2 regions of the Mesorhizobium sp. M1312 genome follow, and region 2 is predicted to be linked to the other one. Evidence: predicted binding sites of a transcription regulator. Region 2 holds the regulator's gene; the other holds the start of a gene.
The links. The regulator PhoB, encoded in region 2, activates phosphate uptake and scavenging genes when phosphate is short. The targets are predictions, from matches to a motif close to TGTCATNNANCTGTCAT.
Positions count from the first base shown of each region.

Region 1 (4,420 bases), on a different contig from region 2:
AAGCTCCTTCCAGCCATGCTCAAAGCCCACGCCGAACGGCGAAAGCAGCCCAAGGCCCGTGACGACGACACGCCTCATCGCAGGTCCTCCTCGGTGATGACTGCAAATAGCGTCAGGCCGAAGCCTTATCGATGTACTTCACCGCATCGCCAACAGTCAGAATGGTTTCGGCCGCATCGTCTGGGATCTCGACGCCGAATTCCTCTTCGAACGCCATGACGAGTTCGACCGTGTCGAGACTGTCCGCGCCCAGATCATCAATGAAGCTCGCCTGCTCCGTCACCTTGTCGGCATCGACGCCAAGGTGCTCGATAACGATCTTCTTGACGCGCTCTGCGGTGTCACTCATTTGGGCATCCTCGTCTTTTGTTTGTCTGTCTTCGTTAGCGGGCAGAATGCCGCTAATCAAGCTGAAAGATGGTCCTGTCGGAAACGCAACGACACCGGACCGGTTTTTGCCCGAACCGCCGGGTTGCGGGCCGCATTACACGAAAATTGGCCTGGGTCCAAGGCGAAAACGGGTGTTTTCCCGCAACCGTCAAATCATTGCCATGCCGCCATTCACATGAATGGTCTGGCCGGTGACATAGGCAGCTTCGTTGGAAGCGAGGTAGGCGACGGCGGAAGCGACTTCGGCGCTGGTGCCCATGCGCCGTGTCGGGATCGCCGCCATGATCGCCTCTTTCTGCTTGTCGTTGAGCTTGTCGGTCATCGCCGACTCGATGAAGCCCGGGGCGACGCAGTTGACGGTGATGTTACGGGTGGCGATCTCCTGCGCCAGCGACTTGGAAAAGCCGATCATGCCGGCCTTGGAGGCGCAATAATTGGTCTGGCCGGGATTGCCGGTGACGCCAACCACAGAGGTGATGTTGATGATGCGGCCGTGCCGGCGCCGCATCATCGGATGGGTGAGTTCGCGGGTCAGCCGGAACACGGCGGTCAGATTGACCTCGAGCACCGTGTCCCAGTCGGCGTCCGCCATGCGCACGAACAGCCCGTCCTTGGTGATGCCGGCGTTGTTGACTAGAATGTCGACGCCTTCGAGATCGGCCTCGACCTTCTGGCCAAGCGCCTTGACCTCGTCGCGATTGGAAAGGTTCGCCGGGAACAGCTTGACCCGGTCGCCGAGCTCGGCGGCCAGCGTCTCCAGCTTTTCGACGCGGGTGCCGTGGAGGCCGACGATGGCGCCCTGCGCATGCAGCACCCGGGCGATCGCCTCGCCGATGCCTCCCGATGCGCCCGTGACGAGCGCCTTGCGGCCGGTCAATTCGAACATGTCTTATCTCCTGATCTTAAGAGAACACCCTTCACACGGGCGGGGTCAAATCTCGGTTGGTTATGCGAGCGCCACCAATGCCGCCTCGACATCCGCCGGCGTGCCGGCAGCGCCGGTGGCGATATCGCGGTTGATGCGCCGCGCCAGTCCCGACAGCACCTTGCCGGCGCCCACCTCGTAAAGTGTCGCAACGCCATTCGCGCCGAACCACTCCACCGTTTCGCGCCAGCGCACGCGGCCGGTCACCTGTTCGACTAGGCGGCGGGCGATTGCGTCCGGATCGCTGGACGGGGTGACCGACACGTTGGAGACCACCGGCACGACGGGCGCGTTCTTCGTGACTTCGGCCAGTGCCTCGCGCATGATCTCGGCCGCCGGTGCCATCAGCGCCGAATGGAAAGGCGCCGAAACCTGCAGCATCAGCGCCCGCTTGGCGCCCTTTTCCGTGCACAGTCTCGCCCCCAGTTCGACCGCTGCCCTGGCGCCGGAGATCACCAGTTGGCCACCGCCATTGTCGTTGGCGATCTGGCAAACTGAACCTTTGGCCGCTTCAGCGCAGGCGGCTTCGACATCGGCCTGTTCCAGCCCGATGATCGCCGCCATGGCGCCTTCGCCGGCCGGCACAGCCGCCTGCATGGCATTGCCGCGGATACGCAGGAGCCGGGCGGCATCGGCGACCGAAACAAAACCGGTGGCGGCAAGTGCCGAATATTCGCCGAGCGAATGGCCGGCGACATAGGCGACCTTGTCCTTCAGCGAGAAGCCGCGCGATTCCAGCGCCCGGATCGCGGCGAGCGACACAGCCATCAGCGCCGGCTGGGCATTGGCGGTCAGCGTCAGTCTCTCTTCCGGCCCTTCCCAGATCAGCTTCGACAGGTTTTCGCCGAGCGCGTCGTCGACCTCTTCGAATATCTTCCGCGATTCTGGAAAGGCGTCGGCGAGGTCCTTGCCCATGCCGACAGCCTGGCTGCCCTGTCCCGGAAAGGTGAATGCGACGGCCATGTGTGGCTCCCAAGCGGCTGATTTTTCCTGCCTGTGACGCAAGGCGGGCGGGCAAGTCAAGTCCGCCATCAGCCCGACCCGGGCCGCTCCGGCTCGGTATCGCTGGCCCAGTACCTGTTCCAAAAGGCTTTTTATCGATCACTCATGATGAAAACCGCTCACGATTCATTTGCTGGCTCTTCTTATTTCAGCCACAGGCGCTAGCTTTTCGTGACATATCGATGACAGCTCAATGACACTTTTGTGTATGGTCGGGGGAATTGTAAGGTGGCAAGGACTAGGAAAGGCGTTGGCAAAGCCGCGCCACAGTTTCTGGAAGGCGATCCGGCCACCGGCTATCTGCCGGGCCGGAAAGGGCCCGTTATCCGCTATGGCCTCGTCAGCCTTCTCGCCGCCACCATCCTGGTTTTTGCGATCGAACTGATCGTGCGCGGCGACTTTGCCGGAACCGTCGCCTTCTTCCTGCAGCCCTTCAAGCCGGGCTGGACCACCATCATCATCTTCGCGCTGATCCTGGTCGGCCTCGACGCCGTGCTCGGCCGCAGCCACCAGAGCCTGATGATCGTCGCGCCGCTGACCCTGGCGCTGGCCTTTGTCGGCCATCAGAAATCGCTCTATCTCGGCGATCCGCTCTATCCGACCGATTTCCTCTATTCACGCCAGATCGTGGCGCTGATGCCGCTTCTGGTGCGCGAACGCCCGGGAACCGCCCTCGCCTTGGCGGTCGGCATCGTCGGTGGGCTGTCGCTGCTCGTTTATGGCTGGCGGCAGTGGCACCGCCGGGTACCGGTGCTCAGCCGCAAGGGGCGCCTTGCCCGGCTGACGCTGACCGTACCGCTGCTCGCCTTCTTCGTCTCAATCATGGATTATGCAACCTTCTCGTGGACGCGTGACCGGCTGCAGATCATCCCGATCATGTGGGACCAGAAGGAAAACTACGCCTCCAACGGCTTCGCGCTCGCCTTCGCGCTCAACGTGCCGATGGCCCATGTCTCGGCCCCTGCCGGTTATTCCGACAAGTCGATCGCGGCAATCGACAGGCCTGATGTGACGGCCTCGGTGCCGGCCGAGAAGCCCGACATTATCATCGTCATGAGCGAATCCTTCTGGGATCCGACCGAGCTGCCCGGCGTCACCATCACGCCCGATCCGATTCCCAACGTGCGGGCGCTGCGCTCGGGCTACATGTTTTCCCCCGAATTCGGCGGCATGACCGCCAATGTCGAATTCGAGGCGCTGACCGGCTTTTCCAACGCCTTCCTGCCGGCCGGCAGTATCCCCTACCAGCAATATGTCCGCGCGCCGGTGCCGTCGATGGCGACGTTCCTGAAGAGCCAGGGCTATGAGACGCGCGCTATCCATCCCGGCACGAGCTGGTTCTGGAACCGCACGCCGGTCTATGCGGATTTCGGCTTCGACGACTTCAAGTCGGAAGAAAATATGCCATATCTCGAAAAGCGCGGGCCGCTGGCTTCGGACGCGGCGATGACCGACGAGATCATCCGCGAGGCGGATGCCACCGACGATCCGCTCTTCTTCTTCGCCGTCAGCCTGCAGAATCACGGACCCTACGAGCCGAATCGCTACTACAATCCGACCCACAAGGTGCAGGCGCCGACCAGCCAGTGGGCAAAGGATTCGCTACTGAGCTTCACAGAGGGTGCATCCGACGCCGACAAGGGCCTCGAGCGCCTTGTCGAATGGGCGAAGAACCGCCAGCGGCCGACGGTCATCGCCTTTTTCGGCGACCATCTGCCGCCGCTCGGCCCGGTCTATGTCGAGACCGGCTTCCTCAAGGATAATGTCGCGCCGCGCAAAGAGCCGCCTGACCAGATGCTGCTGCATCACCAGACGCCGCTGATCGTATGGTCGAACCGCACCGGGCCGGCCGCGGACATAGGCGCGGTGAGTCCGGCTTTCCTGCCCTACCATATCCTGACCACGGCCGGGATCAGCCATCCCTATTACACCGGCTTCCTCGGCCAGATGCGCGAGCGCTACAGCGTGGTAGATCGTAATTTGCTGATGACGCCGACGGGCGAGGACACGCCCGACTGGGCGCGGCAGAAGAAGATCGATCCGGCCATTCGCGATTTCCGTCTGCTGCAATACGACATGATGTTCGGCAAGCGCCATGCGGCG
Region 1 covers NZ_JAMYLQ010000009.1:127,002-131,421, forward strand. The annotation lists gene fabF (beta-ketoacyl-ACP synthase II) at 1-78, opposite strand, end outside; gene NKH36_RS13395 (acyl carrier protein) at 113-349, opposite strand; gene fabG (3-oxoacyl-[acyl-carrier-protein] reductase) at 539-1,276, opposite strand; gene fabD (ACP S-malonyltransferase) at 1,337-2,278, opposite strand; gene NKH36_RS13410 (LTA synthase family protein) at 2,546-4,420, shown strand, end outside.
Region 1: the regulator PhoB is predicted to act here: its motif matches at 2,500-2,516, upstream of NKH36_RS13410 (LTA synthase family protein).

Region 2 (4,420 bases):
TGGCGGGAAGCCAGCCGTCTGTATAGGCCTCGCCGACATTCTTGATCTTGCCGCTGTCGATGGCATCCTTGAGCACTTCCATAGAGCCGGCGAACAGAAAATCGGCATTCGGGTCGGCGCCCGAGCCCTTGATGAAGACGTAATTGCCTTCCGGCGCCACCTTGAACACTTCGCGGGCCTGCATGCGGCCGACTTCCTGGTTGTCGAAGGTCAGATAGAAGACGTCCTTGTTCTCGATCAGCCGGTCATAGCCGACGACCGGAATGCCTTCGTCCAGCGCCTTCTGCACCGCCGGCCCGATGGCCGAGGCATCCTGCGCAAGGATGATCAGCGCGTTGGCGCCCTGCGAGATCAGGCTCTCGACGTCAGTCAGCTGCTTGCCGGGATTGGACTGTGCATCGACGGAAATATACTTGTCGCCGGCTGCCTCGATCGCCGTCTTCATGGCGGCTTCGTCGGTCTTCCAGCGCTCTTCCTGGAAGTTCGACCACGAAACGCCAATGACCTTGTCCTTCGCCTGTGCGACCGACGCGAGCGTCAGCGACATCGCGACCCCCACCAGAATGGCGGCTGTGAATCTCTTCATGATATTCCTCCCTGCGCCGCGTACGGCACGACCAGACTGGCCCGAAGGCCGGCACAAAGGCTCTATTTTTTCGAGCCTCGAAAAAATACTGGTCCAACGCCGAAGCGCTGTCAACATCAAACCTGATGGATCTTGATGTCCCTGCCGACTTATTTCGAGTCTCGGAATAAACAATGACAGGGCCCGCTGCTTCTGCGAATATTTATCGGACATTACCGACGGCTTCCGATCCATGAGCGGCCGCGGCAATAGGGAGGAAGCAAAAGAATGTCGGTTGGAATCCGTCATGACGATTTGCGCCGGCGCAACCGGGCCATGGTGATTTCGGCCGTACGCCGGGCCGGCCAGCCGTCGCGAACCGAGATCGCCGCAACCACTGGCCTCAGCCATTCGACCATATCGGCGATCTCTTCCGACCTGATCCAGGAAGGCATCCTGACCGAGATCAAGGCGAGCGAGACCGTTTCGATGAAACGCGGCCGACCGCAGGTCGGCCTCAGCCTCAATCCGGAAGCCGCTGCGGTATTGGCGGTCGTGTTGTCGCTGAATTTCCTGTCGGTCGCCGTCATCGATTATGCCGGACAGGTGGTCGCAGAGGAACAGCGCCGGCTGGACACGCTGACCATGTCGCGCGACGAGCTGATCGGCGAATGTGTCGCCATCGTCCGGCGCCGGGTCGAAGACCCCGACCTCGATGTCCAAAGCGTCGCCCGCATCGCGCTGGCGATCCAGGGCATCACCGATTCCCATGCGCGCGCCATGTTGTGGTCGCCGATCACGCCGCAGACGAATATCGCCTTCGCCGACATTCTGGAACGCGAGTTCGGCATCCCGGCCATCATGGAGAACGACTGCAACATGATGGCCGTGGCGCTGCGCTGGCGCGACCCGAATCGCTACCGCGACGATTTCATCGCCGTCCTGCTCTCGCACGGCATCGGTATGGGGCTGGTGCTGAAGGGAGAACTGTTCACCGGCACCCATTCCTCAGGCGGTGAATTCGGCCACATGATCCACCGGCCGGGCGGCGCGCTTTGCCGTTGCGGGCGGCGCGGCTGCGTCGAGGCCTACGCCGGCAACTACGCTATCTGGCGCAACGCAAGGCAATTGAGCGAGAACGCCGAGCCGGTCGCCGATGTCAGCGACGCCGAGATGCGGGCACTGGCGGCCCGGGCGCGCCAGACGGACGGACCGGAGCGCGAAGCCTACCGCAAGGCCGGCGAAGCACTCGGCTTCGGGCTCGGCAGCCTGTTCGCGCTGATCGATCCGGCGCCGGTCGCCATGGTCGGCGCTAGCGCTGCCGCCTTCGACCTGATTGAGCCGGCCCTGCGCGAGGCCATCGCCCAGACCGCCGGCGGCCAGCATTCGGGTTCGATTTCCTTCGACACCGAGCCGAACGAACTGCCGCTGATCCGCGAAGGCTGTGCCATGCGGGCGCTGAGCTTCGTCGACCAGGAGATTTTCGCGCCGGGCATTCAGGCGCGAGCCGGCTCGGTCGGAAGGAACGTGGCTTGAATTCGAAGGCAGGGATCGCCGGATCGCGACTTGGGGTGCGTTGATTCAGGTCAGGCCGAGTCGAGAATGGTGGGTTCCGAGAACCGGAGCGGAGCGTACTTTTGGGTACGTGAGGAGCGGAAGCGCAGGAGGCCGCCGGTCGCAGGCCGGCATCACCCTGAATATCAGCTAGTCTTCCCTGATCGCATAGCCCGCGCCGCGGATGGTGCGGATGACATCAGGCATGCGACCATTGTTGACCGCCTTGCGCAACCGTCCGACATGGACGTCCACCGTGCGCTCGTCGATGTAGATCGTCTCGCCCCAGACATTGTCGAGCAACTGGCTGCGCGAGAAGACTCGACCCGGGTGCCGCATCATGAATTCGAGCAGCCGGAACTCGGTTGGCCCGAGCCGGATCTCGCTCCTCTTGCGATAGACCCTGTGCGATTCGCGATCGAGCACGATGTCGCCGACCTTAAGCACGCTGGACAGCACTTCCGGCTTGGCGCGGCGCAGCAGCGCCTTGACCCTGGCCATGAATTCCGGCGTCGAGAACGGCTTGACCAGATAGTCGTCGGCTCCGGTGGAAAGGCCGCGCACCCGATCGCTCTCCTCGCCGCGCGCGGTCAGCATGATGATCGGCAGCCGCTCGGTTTCGGGACGCACCCGAAGGCGCCGGCAAAGCTCGATGCCGGAAACCGCCGGCACCATCCAGTCGAGCACCAGAAGATCGGGCACGTTTTCCTGCAGCCGAATTTCGGCCTCGTCGCCGCGCGTCACCACCTCGACCTGATAACCCTCGGATTCCAGATTGTAACGAAGAAGGACGCCCAGCGGCTCTTCATCCTCCACCACCATGATGCGCGGCGCGATCATCGGCCGGTCACTCCTGTCATGTCGCTGGCGCCGAGATCATCGTTTCGTCTAGCTTCGGCCGATCCGCCGGCAGTTGCTGCCCGGTCACGACAAAGTAGGCGTTTTCGGCGATGTTGGTGACATGATCGCCAATACGCTCGAGATTCTTGGCGCAGAACAGAAGATGCGTGCAGGCGGTGATGTTGCGCGGATCCTCCATCATATAGGTCAGGAGTTCGCGGAAAACCGCCGTGTATTTCACATCGATCTTCTGGTCGTCGGCGCGCAGTTCTTTCAACGCGCCGGCATTGCGCGACACATAGTGCTCAACCACCCCGCGGAGCTGCACAAGAACGAGATCCGCCATCGCGTCGATCCCGTGCGATAGATTACGCGGCGTGGCGCTCTGCCCGACTGCGCTGACCCGCTTGGCTATGTTCTTGGCCAAATCGCCGATGCGCTCGAGATCACCGGCCATGCGGATTGCGCCAACCACGGCGCGCAGATCTTGCGCCATCGGCTGCCGCTTGGCGATCAGCGTGATCGCGCTATCGTCGAGTTCGCGCTGCCGCGCATCCATGATGGCGTCGTCCGAGACGACGCGCTGAGCCATCGCATTGTCTGACGCAAGCAACGCGCGAATCGAGGCTGCGACCATCGCCGCGGCGAGCTCGTCCATGTCGCGGATCAGCCTGTCGATGTGCTCCAGTTCCTCGTCGAAAGATGCGACGGTGTGTTCACCCATGATACTGTCCTCGTTTTCGAAATTCGCCGCCGGACCGCTCAGCCGAACCGGCCGGTGATGTAGTCCTGGGTGCGCTTGTCGTCGGGATTGGTGAACATCTTGTCGGTCGCGCCCTCCTCGACCAGATAGCCGAGATGGAACATCGCCGTGCGTTGCGACACGCGCGCTGCCTGCTGCATCGAATGGGTGACGATGACGATCGTGTAGTTCTGGCGCAGTTCGTCAATCAGTTCCTCGACGCGGGCGGTGGCGATCGGATCGAGCGCCGAACAGGGCTCGTCCATCAGGATAACTTCCGGCGACACGGCGATGGCGCGCGCGATGCACAGGCGCTGCTGCTGTCCGCCGGAGAGACCGGTGCCCGACTCGAGCAGGCGATCCTTGACCTCGTTGAACAGGCCGGCCTTCTTCAGGCTCGATTCAACGATGCCGTCCAGCTCGGCCTTGCTCCTGGCCAGGCCATGAATGCGCGGACCGTAGGCGACGTTTTCATAGATCGACTTCGGAAACGGGTTCGGCTTCTGGAATACCATGCCGACGCGAGCTCGCAGCTCGACGACATCGATTTTCGGGTCGTAGACATCCTCGCCGTCGAGCGTGATCTTGCCGCTCACCCGCGCGATATCGATCGTGTCGTTCATTCGGTTCAGGCAACGCAGGAAGGTCGACTTGCCACAGCCCGATGGGCCGATCAACGCCGTCACCTGGTTCTCGCGGATATCGAGATCCACGTCGAA
Region 2 covers NZ_JAMYLQ010000011.1:16,313-20,732, forward strand. The annotation lists gene xylF (D-xylose ABC transporter substrate-binding protein) at 1-586, opposite strand, end outside; gene NKH36_RS14850 (ROK family protein) at 854-2,101, shown strand; gene phoB (phosphate regulon transcriptional regulator PhoB) at 2,270-2,959, opposite strand; gene phoU (phosphate signaling complex protein PhoU) at 2,976-3,683, opposite strand; gene pstB (phosphate ABC transporter ATP-binding protein PstB) at 3,722-4,420, opposite strand, start outside.